DNA from 2 places in the Streptomyces chromofuscus genome. Region 2 is predicted to be linked to the other one. Evidence: riboswitches for the same ligand, from Rfam matches in the RefSeq annotation. Region 2 holds a riboswitch; the other holds the start of a gene.
What was found. Region 2 has a riboswitch for ZMP and ZTP ahead of IPT68_RS33295 (bifunctional 5,10-methylenetetrahydrofolate dehydrogenase/5,10-methenyltetrahydrofolate cyclohydrolase). Riboswitches for the same ligand answer to the same signal wherever they lie in the genome.

Region 1: it holds a riboswitch for ZMP and ZTP, as region 2 does, so the genes downstream of both, IPT68_RS22150 (glycine hydroxymethyltransferase) here and IPT68_RS33295 (bifunctional 5,10-methylenetetrahydrofolate dehydrogenase/5,10-methenyltetrahydrofolate cyclohydrolase) in region 2, are expected to answer to the same signal.

The regions. Positions count from the first base shown of each region.
Region 1 covers NZ_CP063374.1:4,888,604-4,896,025, forward strand. The annotation lists gene IPT68_RS22135 (carboxymuconolactone decarboxylase family protein) at 1-243, opposite strand, end outside; gene pdxR (MocR-like pyridoxine biosynthesis transcription factor PdxR) at 296-1,729, shown strand; gene rocD (ornithine--oxo-acid transaminase) at 1,796-3,013, opposite strand; ZMP/ZTP riboswitch at 3,107-3,198, shown strand; gene IPT68_RS22150 (glycine hydroxymethyltransferase) at 3,238-4,686, shown strand; gene IPT68_RS22155 (hypothetical protein) at 4,714-5,463, opposite strand; gene IPT68_RS22160 (hypothetical protein) at 5,735-6,595, opposite strand; gene IPT68_RS22165 (RNA polymerase sigma factor) at 6,582-7,184, opposite strand; gene trpS (tryptophan--tRNA ligase) at 7,349-7,422, shown strand, end outside.
Region 2 covers NZ_CP063374.1:7,412,415-7,419,836, reverse strand. The annotation lists gene IPT68_RS33310 (ABC transporter ATP-binding protein) at 1-1,080, shown strand, start outside; gene IPT68_RS33305 (hypothetical protein) at 1,099-1,392, opposite strand; gene IPT68_RS33300 (nuclear transport factor 2 family protein) at 1,562-1,927, shown strand; ZMP/ZTP riboswitch at 1,964-2,048, shown strand; gene IPT68_RS33295 (bifunctional 5,10-methylenetetrahydrofolate dehydrogenase/5,10-methenyltetrahydrofolate cyclohydrolase) at 2,071-2,922, shown strand; partial or broken gene IPT68_RS34505 (glycosyltransferase) at 2,990-3,280, shown strand; gene IPT68_RS34500 (TetR/AcrR family transcriptional regulator) at 3,579-4,241, opposite strand; gene IPT68_RS33285 (YncE family protein) at 4,375-5,625, shown strand; gene IPT68_RS33280 (elongation factor G) at 5,702-7,422, opposite strand, start outside.

The DNA of each region.
Region 1 (7,422 bases), 2.5 Mb from region 2:
CTCCACGCTCTCGCCCGCCGCGAGCGCGTCCTTGCTGTGCATGTCGAGGCAGAACGCGCAGTGGTTGAGCTGCGAGGCACGGATCTTCACCAGCTCGCGCAGCGTCGGGTCCAGGCCCCGCTGCGCGGCCGTGTCGAGCCGGACCATCGCCTTGAAGACGTCGGGGGCGAGCGCCGCCCAGTCCAGGCGGGGGGTGGGCTCGGGGGCGTGCTCGACAGGCGTGGCGCTGTGGTCGTCGGTCATCGTCATGCCTGGACCCTACGAGCGAGGCGGCCCAGGAGTATGGTCCATTTCCATGCTGGAATCCCGGGCCACTTTGGGCATCGACCTGCACCTCGCACCGTCCGGACCCGGCCTGCGCCGCGGTCTGACCGACGCCCTGCGCGACGCCGTCCGCACCGGCCGCCTCGCGCCCGGCACCCGGCTGCCCTCCTCCCGCACCCTCGCCGCCGACCTCGGCATCGCCCGCAACACCGTCGCCGAGTCCTACGCCGACCTCGTCGCCGAGGGCCGGCTCACCGCCCGCCAGGGCTCCGGCACCTGGGTCGCCGAGCGGGCCGTCCTCCCACCGCCCGACCGGCCCGCCCCGCACCGGCGCCCACCCGGCCACCCCGCCTACGACCTCGTCCCCGGCACCCCCGACCTCGCCTCCTTCCCCCGCGCCGAGTGGCTCAAGGCCGCCCGCCGCGCGCTCACCGCCGCCCCGAACGAGGCCCTCGGCTACGGCGACCCCCGAGGCCGCGTCGAACTGCGCACCGCCCTCGCCGACTACCTCTCCCGCGCCCGCGGCGTACGCGCCGATCCCGAGCGCGTCCTCGTCTGTCCCGGCTTCGCCCACGGCCTCGGACTCCTCGCCAAGGTCCTCCACACCCGCGGGCTGCGCACCCTCGCCGTGGAGTCCTACGGCCTCGACGCGCACTGGAACCTCGTCGAACGCGCCGGCCTGCGCACCCTCCCCCTCCCCTTCGACGAACGCGGCACTTCGCCCCAGCCCCTCGACTCCCCACGGCAGCGGTCAACCGCGGGCTCCCTCCTGGACGACCTCGCCGCCACGCGGGCCGTGCTGCTGACGCCGGGCCACCAGTTCCCGACGGGCGTCGCCCTGCGTCCCGTGCACCGCGCCGCCGTCGTGGACTGGGCCCGGCGGACGGGCGGACTGATCCTGGAGGACGACTACGACGGCGAGTTCCGCTACGACCGCCAGCCCGTCGGCGCCCTGCAGGACCTGGACCCCGACCACGTCGTCTACCTCGGCACCGCCAGCAAGTCCCTCGCCCCCGGCCTGCGGCTTGCCTGGATGGTCCTGCCGCCCTCCCTCGTGCCGGACGTCCTGCGGCACGCCGGCGGACCCGCCACAGGCGTCCTCGAACAGTTGACCCTCGCCGAGTTCCTCACCTCCGGCGCCTACGACCGCCATGTCCGCGCCGCCCGCCTGCGTTACCGGCGCCGCCGCGACGAACTGGTCGCCGCCCTCGCCGAGCACGCACCCGACGTCCGCGCCACCGGCATCGCGGCCGGCCTGCACGCCGTTCTCCGGCTGCCGCCCGGCACCGAACAGCCGGTCGTCCGCGCGGCCACCTGGCAGGGCGTCGCCGTCCACGGCATCTCCCGCTACCGCCACCCCGCGGCACCGGCCCGGCACCCCGACGCCCTGGTCGTCGGCTACGGCACCCCACCCGACCACGCCTGGGCGGGAAGCCTGGAGGCCTTGTGCAAGGCGCTGCCCTGAGACACCCCCGACACGGGCGAGGGCACCGCCCCGCTCCGACGGGCCACCGGCACCACCCGACAGCCCCTACTCGGCCCCCTGCATCCCGAGCACCGCGCGCAGCTGGGCCAGCCCCCAGTCCAGGTCCTCCTTGGCGATGACCAGCGGTGGCGCGATCCGGATCGTCGAACCGTGCGTGTCCTTCACCAGCACCCCCCGGTCCATCAGCTTCTCGGACACCTCCCGCCCGGTGCCGAACCTCGGATGGACGTCCACCCCCGCCCACAGCCCGCGTCCCCGCACCTGTGTCACCCGGCCCGTGCCGGTCAGCGCCGCCAGCTCGCGGTGCAGATGCTCGCCCAGCTCCCGCGCCCGCGCCTGGTACTCGCCCGACCGCAGCATCGCGATCACCTCCAGCGCCACCGCGCAGGCCAGCGGATTCCCGCCGAACGTCGACCCGTGCTCCCCGGGCCGGAACACCCCGAGCACCTCCGCCGACGACACCACCGCCGACACCGGCACGATCCCGCCGCCCAGCGCCTTCCCCAGCACGTACGCGTCCGGCACCACACCCTCGTGCTCGCACGCGAACGTCCGCCCCGTGCGCCCCAGCCCGGACTGGATCTCGTCCGCCACGAACAGCACGTTCCGCTCCCGGGTCAGCTCCCGCACCGCCGGCAGATAGCCGGCCGGCGGCACGATCACTCCCGACTCGCCCTGGATCGGCTCCAGCAGCACCGCGACGGTGTTCTCCGTCATCGCCTCCCGCATCGCCGTCGGATCCCCGTACGGCACGATCTCGAAGCCCGGCGTGTACGGCCCGTAGTCCGCCCGCGCCTCCAGGTCGGTGGAGAAGCTGATGATCGTCGTCGTACGACCGTGGAAGTTGCCCGACGCCACCACGATCTTCGCCATCTCCGCGGGCACGCCCTTGACCCGGTACCCCCACTTCCGGGCCGTCTTCACCGCGGTCTCCACCGCCTCCCCGCCCGTGTTCATCGGCAGCACCATCTCCATCCCGCACAGCTCCGCCAGCTGCGCGCAGAACGCCGCGAACCGGTCGTGGTGGAAGGCGCGTGACGTCAGCGTCACCCGCTCCAGCTGCGCCTTCGCCGCCTCGATCAACCGCCGGTTGCCGTGCCCGAAGTTGAGCGCCGAGTAACCGGCCAGCAGATCCAGATATCGCCGGCCCTCCACATCCGTCATCCACGCCCCGTCGGCCGTGGCGACGACCACCGGCAGCGGGTGGTAGTTGTGCGCGCTGTGCGCCTCGGTCTCGGCGATGAGGCTTTCCGTAGCGGTCACGGCAACTCCCGAACAAGAGGCTGAACCCCCTTCTTATCGTCGCTCGCATGGTGGACTGGGGAACTGGACCGTGCGGCGCGCCCGGTAGGCTGACCAGCGGGCCGTGACTGGCGCGCTGGGATGGGACCGACCATCGGGGAGCGGCCTTGTGCTGTGAGCGAGTGCCGTGCGCCTGGGCCGAACCGAACCGTGACCGCTGTAAGCCACGCCGCCCGGAGGCCGAGATGCCCCATCAGCCCCTCTCCACCGAGTCCACCGCCTTCCGTTCCGCTCTCGACGTGATCCGCGCCGTCGAGCCGCGCGTCGCCGACGCCATCGGTCAGGAGGTCGCCGACCAGCGCGAGATGCTCAAGCTGATCGCCTCCGAGAACTACGCCTCCCCGGCCACCCTCCTGGCGATGGGCAACTGGTTCAGCGACAAGTACGCCGAGGGCACCGTCGGCCGCCGCTTCTACGCCGGCTGCCGCAACGTCGACACCGTCGAGTCCCTGGCGGCGGAGCACGCCCGAGAGCTGTTCGGCGCCCGCCACGCCTACGTCCAGCCGCACTCCGGCATCGACGCCAACCTCGTCGCCTTCTGGGCCGTCCTCGCCGACCGCGTCGAGGCCCCCTTCCTGGAGAAGACCGGCGTCCGCCAGGTCAACGACCTCTCCGAGGCCGACTGGGCCGAGCTCCGCCGGGCCCTCGGCAACCAGCGCATGCTCGGCATGTCCCTCGACGCCGGCGGCCACCTCACCCACGGCTTCCGCCCGAACATCTCCGGCAAGATGTTCGAGCAGCGGTCCTACGGCACCGACCCGGCCACGGGCCTGATCGACTACGACGCGCTGCGCGCCCAGGCCCGTGAGTTCAAGCCGCTGATCATCGTCGCCGGCTACTCCGCCTACCCCCGGCTCGTGAACTTCCGGATCATGCGGGAGATCGCCGACGAGGTCGGCGCCACCCTCATGGTCGACATGGCACACTTCGCCGGTCTGGTCGCCGGCAAGGTCCTCACCGGCGACTTCGACCCGGTGCCGCACGCCCAGATCGTGACCACTACCACCCACAAGTCGCTGCGCGGCCCGCGCGGCGGCATGGTCCTGTGCGACGACTCGCTCAAGGACCAGGTCGACCGCGGCTGCCCGATGGTCCTCGGCGGTCCGCTCCCGCACGTCATGGCCGCCAAGGCCGTCGCCCTCGCCGAGGCCCGCCAGGACTCCTTCCGCGACTACGCCCAGCGCATCGTCGACAACTCCCGCGCCCTCGCCGAGGGTCTGATGCGCCGCGGCGCCACCCTCGTCACCGGCGGCACCGACAACCACCTCAACCTGATCGACGTCGCCACCTCCTACGGCCTCACCGGCCGCCAGGCCGAGGCCGCCCTCCTCGAGTCCGGCATCGTCACCAACCGCAACGCCATCCCGGCCGACCCGAACGGCGCCTGGTACACCTCCGGCATCCGTGTCGGCACCCCCGCTCTGACCACCCGTGGCCTCGGCACCGCCGAGATGGACGAGGTCGCCGGCCTCATCGACCGGGTCCTGGCCACCACGGAGGCCGGTACCACCAGCAAGGGCACGCCCTCCAAGGCCCAGCACGTGCTGGACCCGAAGGTCGCGGACGAGATCTCCCACCGCGCCACCGACCTCGTGGCGGGCTTCCCGCTGTACCCGGAGGTCGACCTCGGCTGACCCGGCTGCGCCAGGGCGATCGGCCTCTTACAGGTCGATGAGCTCCTGCCGGGGCTCCTCGTGCGGCGGTCCGGCTTCCGGCCGGCCCGCCGCACGGCGTATCAGCAGCGAACCACCCGCCCCGAGGGCAAGCCCGGCGGCAAGTCCCGGTATCGCCCAGGACCAGCCGCTGTCCTCGTCCGCCGAGGCCGACGAGGGCTGGGCCGCGACGGTGGACTCGTCGACGGTGGAATCACGGCCGGTGGGCTCACTGTCGGGCTCGGCCGCCGGGACCGGCGGAACCACCTCACGTCCCGCATCGTCCGGCAGGGGGCCCAACACGCCCAGTTCCTTCAACAGGGTGCGCAGCGCGGTCGGCTGCTGGGCGCGGTGCCAGTGACCGTTCGTCGTGTTCGGCAGGTTCGTCGCCGTGTGGATCCAGACCGCCGTGGAGTCGGCGTCCGCGTACACCTGGTGCATGCGCCAGGGATCCACGTCGTGTGCCAGCCAGGTGATGTTGACCTGCCGTGTCTCGGCCAGATGCGCCTCCGAAGGCTTGGTGAAGTCACCGGCGCCGGCCTGGCCGAGCAGTTGGTCCAGCTGCACGTACCTCTCGTCGGAGTGGACCAGCCCGGCCGCCTCCGCGCTCTGCTGGGAGACCAGCAGCACGCTCGTCGGCCCGCCCGCCGACGCGGACGGCGCGCCCCACAGCACCAGCGTGAGCGCCGCCCCCAGTGCCGCTGCCGACGCCGTCCCTGTCCGGCACCCACTCCTGCCTCGCTCGATCAGCCTGCGCATCCGAACCCCCAAGCCCGAGATCCCCGTGCGGCCCGCCCGCGAGCCGCGTGTCACTTCTGGTACACCGCCCGGCCCCTCGGGGTTCCCACCCCTTCCCGACCTCTTTTCGCGCGGGTCCCCGGCCGGGCGGGGCGGGCGGGCAGGTGGTCCGGGTGGTTCCGCGGTCCGGATGGCCTGGGCGGGCTGGGCGGTGGGCGGTCCGGGTGAGCTGGTGGGACCGCCGGTGGCCGGCGCGACCGGGCGCTCCTGAGCACTCCGCCGGCAATTTCGCTCACTCCGCCGGCGATCTCGCGATCTCCAGGGCCCGCTCCTTCGCCGCCACGCCCTCCAGCCGGAGCGTCACCGTGCTGGGGCCCGTTCCCTGCATCCACAGCAGCGTCGGCCCGGCCGTGCGCCGCTCGCGGGTGAAGTGGTCGCCCTCCGTGTCCACCAGCCACAGGCTCAGCCGATGAGGTTGCGGAAACCACAGGGCCGTGTCCGGCACTCCGGCCGGCCCGGTGGCGTCCTCCAGTTGCAACCACTCCGGCTGTTCCGGCACGGTCTTCACAAAGCCGACGTCGAGGCGGGCCGGGTACTCGTCCAGCCGTATGGTGCCGCCCGGCTCCCGCCAGCAGAGGGTGATGAGGGAGCGGCCCTGTGGCTCGGCGGTCACCGTCACCGCGTCCGGCGCGCCCAGCGCCGGCGGGACCACCGGCCGGAATCCGGCTCGTTGTGCGGCCTGCGCGAGCGACAGCGGACGGGATCCGCACCCGGGAACCGCGGCGTCGGTGGAGGGCTCCGCCGACGGGTCGTAGCGCACCTCCACCCCGCCGAAGTCGAACCAGTCGACGACCGCGGCCCGCACCGGCGGCGTGAGCGCGAGCACCGTCAGCAGCCCGCACACCGTCGCCGCCAGCGCACGCCACCGCGCCCGCGTCCAGTGCCGCACCGTCCGCAGCCGCCCGGCGGCGGACTCGGGTACCGGAACCGGCACCTGCTCGGCGAGGATCTGCCCCAGCACCCGCTCGACCATCGTCTCGGCGCCGTCCGCCGCACCGGTCGCGTCCAACGACCGGCCCAGCGCCCGCAACTCCTCGGGCAGCCCGCCGGTCCCCCTCTCCCCGGACGGATCACGTCCCTCACCCACGCTCATCACCCCCTTCCCGAGGTCCGAAGTCCGGCAGCAGCCCGCCCAGCTTCCGCAGCGCCCGGTTCAACCGCGACTTGACCGTCCCCCGGGGCCAGCCCAGGGCCTGGGCGGTCTCCGACTCGTCCATCTCCAGCAGGTAGCGGTAGGTGACGACCAGGCGGTGCTCCTCGCTCAGCTTCTCCAGCGCGGCCAGCAGGGCCGCACGGCGCTCGCTTCGAAGCGTCGCGACCGCCGGGTCCGCCGACTCCGGTATCGACGGCTCCACCTCCGCGAACGCCGCCTCCCGGCCGGCGAGCGTGCGCTGACGCGCCGCCGTCCGCACGGTGTTCCTCGTCTCATTGGCGACGATCGACAGCAGCCACGGCTTGAACGCCGAGCCGTCCTTGAACCGGCCCAGTGCGCAGTACGCCTTGACGAAGGCCTGCTGCACCACGTCCTCCGCGTCCGCACCGGCTCCGAGCGCCGCGGCCGCCCGCAGGGCGATCCCCGTGTGGGCCCGCACCAGCTGCGCGTACGCCTCCGGCTCTCCGGCGCGTACGCGTGCGATCACCGCGGCCTCATCGACGATGCGGCCCCCCTCCCGCGTCCTCACACCCTTGTTACACCGCGGGAGGCGTTTCGGTTCCCACCTGTTCCGGATCGGTTTCGGAGCGGCCCCCGCCCTCTGAGAGAATGGTGAACATGGCCTCTGACCGCCCACCCGTCGCCCACCACCACCCTCAAACGAGGCGCTCCGCGCCGCAGGGTGGTTTGCGCGTGCTCTCCGGGATCCAGCCCACCGCAGGCTCGTTCCACCTCGGCAACTACCTGGGCGCCGTCCGCCAGTGGGT
Region 2 (7,422 bases):
ACGCTGCACGCTGCGGCGGAGGAGTCGTGGCGACAGAGCGTACGCGCCGCCAAGTGGTCGGCGGCCGCGGGCAACACGGCCGGGCTGGCGATGCAGATCGCCTTCATCACGGTGCTCGCGGTGGGCGGCGCGCGGGTCGCGACCGGCGCCGTCGACGTCGGCACGCTGGTCGCCTTCCTGCTGTACGTCTTCTATCTGATGGCGCCGATCCAGCAGGTCGTCGGCGCCCTCACCCAGTACCAGACGGGTGCCGCGGCCCTGGCCCGCATTCAGGAGGCGCTGCGGCTGCCCGCCGAACCTCCGGCGTCGGCCGCCCCGTTGCCGTCGGAGGACGCGCACCCGGCGGCGCTCGCCTTCGAGGACGTCCGCTTCCGCTACGCCGAGGACCTGCCGTACGTCCACCACGGCGTGACCTTCGAGGTGCCGGCGCGCGGCATGACGGCCTTCGTCGGTCCGTCCGGTGCGGGCAAGACGACCGTGTTCTCGCTCATCGAGCGGTTCTACGACCCCGAGTCCGGCGTGATCACGCTGGACGGGCGGGACCTCACGGAGTGGGAGCTGCCGGCGCTGCGGTCGGCGATCGGCTACGTCGAGCAGGACGCGCCGGTGCTGTCGGGATCGCTGCGCGACAACCTGCTGCTCGGCAATCCGGAGGCCGACGACGACGTCCTCGCGCGGGTGCTGAAGACGACCCGGCTGGACGGGCTGGTCGGGCGGCTGCCGAACGGGCTCGACACGCTCGTCGGGCACCGCGGCACCAAGCTGTCCGGCGGGGAGCGCCAGCGGGTGGCGATCGCCCGCGCGCTGCTGCGCCGCCCGAGGCTGCTGCTCCTGGACGAGGCGACGTCGCAGCTGGACGCGGTCAACGAGGCGGCGCTGCGCGACACCGTCGCGGACGTGGCCCGCACGACCACCGTGCTCGTCGTCGCCCACCGGCTGTCCACGGTGACGATGGCCGACCGGATCGTGGTGATGGACGCGGGCAAAGTGCGTGCGGTGGGCACCCACCGCGAACTCGTGACCGCCGACCCGCTGTACGCGGAGCTGGCGGCCACGCAGTTCCTGGCCACGGCCGGCTGACGGGCCGCGGTGGCGGGCTCACCGGACGGCGGGGAGCAGTCCGGTGAGCGGCGCGGCCATGTCGGTGACCTGGCGGAGCTGGTTGAGGTCGTTCAGCCGCTTCAGCCCCGCCAGCTGCGCGGACGGCCGGGGGATCTCCTCCCTGTGCTCGGCGGGGATGTCGCTGACGGTCAGGGAGTCGAGCAGCGCGACCGGGCCGAGCCGGCCGGCGCTCCGGGCGTCGGCCTCGGACGCGTTCACCGACGGGGCGGCGAGACCGGTGACACTGGCCGCGAGACCAACGGCGGCGACGATACGACGTGTTGAGATCATGCTCTCAGCAACGCGGACCGCCCCCGGCCGGACACGGTCGGCCCAGCCCCCTCACCCGACAGGCGCAGCCGCCGCCCGCTTGCCGAGGCCGACGCGGCGGAGGAATCTCGTAGGAGAGGCCCTCCGCGGCCCGCGTCCCCGCAGGCCGCGGCCCTCGAAGGAGGTCACGATGGGTACTGCGGCCAGTCCCGCCTTCGACGCCGAGACGTTGCGCCGGGGCATAGAAGGCAATCCGAACACCCTCCTGTCGCTCTACGCCGACGACGCCGAACTGCGTGTGGTGGACCACGAGGCGCAGCCCAGCCACCCACGGGTGCTGCACGGCCGCGACGAGATCAGCGCGATGCTCGACGACGTCTACAGCCGCGACATGACGCACAAGCTGGAGGAGTGCATCGTGCAGGGCGACCGCGCGGCCTTCAGCGAGTCCTGCGAGTACTCGGACGGGGTCCGGGTCTTCGCCGAGTCGATGATCAGGCTGCGCGACGGGAAGATCACCGAGCAGACCCTGATCCAGGCGTGGGACGAGCAGTAGCGCGAAAGCGGACGCGGCACGGCCTCGGTTACCCTGTTCCGGGGCCGTGACTGGCGCTGAGGTGGAGTACCACCGGGGAGCGGTCCACATCGAGTAGATGCCGCGCGCCTGGGCGATCCGGTCGATCGACCCAGGAGTGGATCATGTCTCAGGCCCGGCTCATGGACGGCACCGCGCTCGCCCGGCGCATCGTCGAGGACGCCGCGAAGCGCGCCGCCGCTCTCACCGACCGCTCGGGCGCCGCCCCGTGTCTGGCGACGGTGCTGGTGGGCGAGGACCCCGCGTCCGTGACCTACGTCCGGATGAAGCAGAACCGTTGCCGCAGGGCCGGGATCACCTCCCGCCACGTGGCGCTGCCCGCCGCCACGACCACCGAGGAACTCGTCGGCACCCTCGAGGCCCTCTCCGCGGACCCCGGGGTGCACGGCATCCTGCTCCAGCACCCGGTCGGCGAGCACATCGACGAGCGTGCCGCCTTCGAGGCGATCGCGCCGGAGAAGGACGTCGACGGCGTCACGTTCGCGTCGTTCGCGACGATGAGCTTCGGGCTGCCGGGGTTCGTGTCCTGCACGCCCGGCGGGATCATGCGGCTGCTCGACGAGTACGACGTCGACCCGGCCGGGAAGCGGGCCGTGGTGGTCGGCCGCAGCGCGATCCTCGGCAAGCCGGCCGGCATGCTGCTGCTCGCGCGGGACGCCACGGTGACGTACTGCCATTCCCGCACCCGGGACCTGTCGTCGGTCGTCCGGGAGGCGGACATCGTGGTCGCCGCCGTCGGGCGCCCGCGCCTCGTCCGGGGCCAGGACATCAAGCCCGGCGCCGTCGTGATCGACGCCGGGTACAACGCGGGGAACGTCGGTGACGTCGACTTCGACTCGGCCGTGGAGCGGGCCTCGCTGATCACGCCGGTGCCGGGCGGGGTCGGTCCGATGACCATCGCCACGCTGCTGGAACAGACGGTCGACGCGGCCGAGCGACAGCTGCGGGTGGCCTGAACTCAAGCCGCCGCAAGGGGCGTTCGCCCGGAATGACGCCATGCTTTCCGGCGTGCGAGTGACGCTCATGACGGCGGGTTCCCGGGGCGACGAGGCCCCTTACACCGGGCTGGGGCTCGGTCTGCTGCGGGCGGGACACGAGGTCACGCTGGTCACGCACGGCTGCTTCGCGCCGCTGGTGGCGGACTCGGGGCCGGGCTTCCGTCCGCTGCCGGTGGATCCGCGCGCAGAGCTTCCATCCGCACGCGGGCGGGCCCTGCACCGCAGTACGACAGGCGTCGGGAAGTTGCTGCGGGTGCTGTCGATGGCCCGGGCGCCGGCCGGCCGGATGACCGACGGCCTCGTCACGGCCGCACGGGAGTGCGGGCGGAGTCATCAACGCGATCAGCACCGAACTCCACCGTCTCGGCGCCGCCGAAGCCCGTGCCCGGGTTCTCGCCGTCCAGGACACCGTCGGCGAACTGCTCGACACCGCGCGACGCCAGGGTCGGACCCCGGCGCAGACAGCCGCCGACATGGCCGGTCAGCGCCTCCGCGCGGCCTCGCCCCAGCCGGCCGAGCCGCGTCGGTGACCCGAGCAGGAGAGGCGACGGCGACAGGCGGCGACCGCGTCCCAGGCTCCTGTCTGCGGTCCTCGTCCAGGCGGGCCACCCCCGTCACCCCACCGCCGGCCGCCACCCCGCGGGCCGCAGGATGCCCAGCAGTTGCCGGACCAGTTCGTCCACCACCTCGTCCAGGGTCGCCGGTACCCGCCCCGCGCTCCAGTCGTGGATCAGCCCGTTGACGCTGCCGATGAAGGCCGTCGCAGCGATGCGGTAGTCGCGGCGGACCGCCTCTCCCCGCTCGGCGGCCGCCTGCGCCTCGGCGCAGATCAGGTCGACCCAGCGGGCGCGGCGGGCGAGCCGCTGCTCCTCCATGCGCGGGCTGACACCGACGATCTCGACGAAGGTGACGCGGATACGGCGGGGGTCGGCGGTGACGTTGCCGGCGTACGCGCGGAAGATCGCGTCGGCCCGGTCGGCGATCGGCGCGCCCTGGGTGACGGCCGCCGCCGTGAGCACGGCTTCCTCGGCCCAGGCGTTGACCTGGAGGTGGAGGGCGGCGAGGACGTCCTCCAGGGTGCTGAACTCCTCGTAGAACTGCCGGGTGGACAGCCCCGCCGCCTCGCTGAGCGCGGCGACGGTGGTGGCCCGGTAGCCGGGGCTGTCGCCGAACAACTGGAGCGCCGCGTCCAGGAACCGCCGGTGCCGCTCGGCCTGCCGTTCCTCGGCCGACTTGCCGCCGTAACGGCCCGTCGGCGCCCTGAGCCTGCCCGCCAACATCCCTCCCGCTGAGCACTGTTGGCCAATTTTGTCGTGCGCGCGGTCTTGTGGAGAAGGCCGCCCCCTCCCTACTTTCCAGTAAGTCCAACTCTGAACGGCCCCGTATTCAGATGCGACAGGGAGAGCCGTCATGCCTGCCCCCAGCCCCAGGCACCTCTGCGCCATCGCCGCCGCCCTCACGCTGACTCTCACCGCCCCCGCCGGCACCGCCGTCGCCGACGACGCGAACTCCGCCCTGCGCGACGTCCTGTTCGTCGGCAACAACTGGGACGGCACCGCCGACGTCATCGAGTCCACCGGCGACTTCTCGAGGATCGGCCGGATCGACGTCATCCCCGACAAGGAGCGGCGGATGGCCGAGATCAACGCCGACCCCATCAAGTGGATCTACTTCATGGCGATCCGCAACAGCGTCGGCGAAGGCCACGACCAGTTCGTCGACGACATGTACGCCACCCCGGACGGCACGGCCGTGGTGGTCTCCCGCCCGAGCTTCGCCGACGTCGTCTCGATCGACCTCGCCGACGGGGACATCAACTGGCGCTTCCCGGTGTCGGGGTACCGCGCCGACCACATGGCGGTCTCCCCCGACGGCACCCGGGTCGCCGTCTCCGCCTCGACCTCCAACACCGTGCACGTGCTGGACATCGGCACGGGCCGGCAGATCGGCTCCTTCGCCACCGGCGACAAGCCGCACGAGAACGTCTTCAGCAAGGACGGCAAGTACATCTGGAACATGGCCATCGGCGACGTCAACACCGCCCTCGACGCGCCCTGGCTGGACTGGACGAAGGGCGACCGCCGGATCACCGTCGTCGACGCGACGACGTTCCGGCAGGTCAAGGTGATCGACATGCGCGAGCGGCTGGACGCGATCGGGCTCGACGACCACTCCGACGCCGTCCGCCCCGCCGCGTTCAGCCCCGACGAGACCAAGCTGTACTTCCAGGTGTCATTCTTCAACGGCTTCTTCGAGTACGACGTCGCCACCGACAGGATCACCCGCGCCAAGACCCTGCCGGCGAATCCGGACACGAGTGAGGACCGCACCACCTGGGTCAACGACTCCCGCCACCACGGCATCACCATGAAGCCCGACGGCACCAAGCTGTGCGTCGCGGGCACCATGGACGACTACGCGGTGGTCGTCGACCGCGCCACCCTCCGGGAGGGTCCGCTCGTCCCGGCGTCCAAGCCCTACTGGTCGACCGTCAGCGGGGACGGCACGGCCTGCGTGGTCTCCGAGAGCGGCGCCGACCAGGTCACCGTGATCGACTTCGCCACCGGCAGGAAGCTCGTGTCGGTCCCGGTCGGCGACCACCCGCAGCGCGTGCGGGCGGCCCGGGTGCCCGCCGACTGGAGCGGCCCGTCGGCCGGTTGACGCTCCGCGCGGCCCGCGCGGTGGGCTCGGCGCGGCCGCGCTCGGCGGTGTGCGGAGGGGGCCGTCGTCCCGGTGGTCACGCGCCGACCCGGCGCGTCACGTTGAGCAGGTACTCCTTCCGGTTCAGCGGGTTGTGGTCGGTGCGCGGCCGTTCGGGCACCGCCACGCCGGGCGCGACGGGCGCGTAGTGATCGAAGGCGCTGTCCAGTTCGCCCTCGCCCCGGGTGAGCCCCGGCACCTGCTGCTCCAGGGCGTGCACCCGGGCCGCGGGCACCGAACCCTCCAGGACGCAGGCGGCGCCGCGGATCACGGTCGTCCGCGGTACGGCCCGCAGCGCGGCCAGCACCGGCAGCAGGGCGCCGAGCGTGTCGGCCGGGGCCTCGACCCGGAAGCGGTGCATCGGTTCGTGCACCCGGGTGCCCGCCCGTCGCAGGGCCTCGACCAGCACCAGCGGGGTCAGGCCGCGGAAGTCCTGGCCGGTGCTGGACATGCTCTTGTCGAAGCCCTGGTGCGCGTGGCTCTGGCGCGGCGAGTAGCCGCTGTGGGTCATGGTGACCGTGCAGTCGGGGATCCGCCAGCCGTGCAGGCCCTGTCCGAGGGTCTCCCGGACGGTGTCCTCGACGGCCTTGAAGAAGGCGTACGGCATGGAGCCCAGCTCCACCTCCAGCCGGAAGCCGACGCCCGCGCCGGGCGGCGCCGGGTCGACCCGGAGCCCCACCGTGGCGAGAAACGGGTTGGCGTCCTTCTTGTTGAACTCGACCGCCGCCCCGGTTCCGGTCAGCCGCTCGACGCACAGCGGGGTGGTCTCCCGGAAGGTGACGTCCAGTCCGTAGTCGGCGGCGAGCGTCGCCTGGACGACCTCCTTCTGCACCTCGCCGTACAGGGACACGGAGGTCTCCTGGCGCACCTCGTCGTGCCGCAGGGCGATCAGCGGGTCCTGCTCGGCCAGCTGGGTGAGCGCCAGATGCAGGGCCCGCCGGTCCGTCCCGGGACCCGGTACGACGACCGTCTCCAGGCTCGGCGGGGCGAAGAAGTGCCCGTACGGCGTGCGGGGTACGCCGAGGCAGTCGCCGATCCTGATGTCGGCCAGGCCCCACACCCGGGCGATGCGGCCCGCCGGGACCGCGTCCTGCCGGGCGTCGGTGCCGTGGTCGAAGACGCTGATCGCGGTGATCCGGCTCTCCAGGCCCGCGTCGCCGCAGGGGACCCGGTCACGGACGCGCAGCGTGCCCGAGAACACGCGGGCGTAGGCCACCTTCTCCCCCGCCGGGCCCCGCTCCACCTTGAAGACCGTCCCGGAGACGGGGCCCTCGGGGTCGCCGTCGGCGGTGGGCAGGAGGTCCCGGATGCCGCCGATCAGGGCGTCCACGCCGGCGCCCGTGATGGCCGAGCCCGCGTAGGCGGGGTGGACCAGTGCCTGCCGCGTCCGGTCGGCGAGGGCCGTACGCAGCAGGTCGTCCGGGACGGAGCCCTCGACGTAGGCGGCGAGCAGGTCGTCGTCGTGGTCGGCGAGGACGTCGAGCGCGGCCGGGACGGGGCCGGGGGTGAAGCCGGCGGCGCGGGTGCCGAGGCCGGTGGCCGTGCCCATGGGGACGACGGGCGCGCCCAGCCGCTCGGAGACCGAGCGCAGCACGTTCTCGTAGCGGGCCCCACGGCGGTCGATCTTGTTGACGAAGAGCAGCGTGGGGATGCGCAGCCGCCGCAGCGTCCGCATCAGGACGCGGGTCTGGGCCTGGACGCCCTCGACGGCCGATACGACCAGCACGGCGCCGTCCAGGACGCCGAGCACCCGCTCGA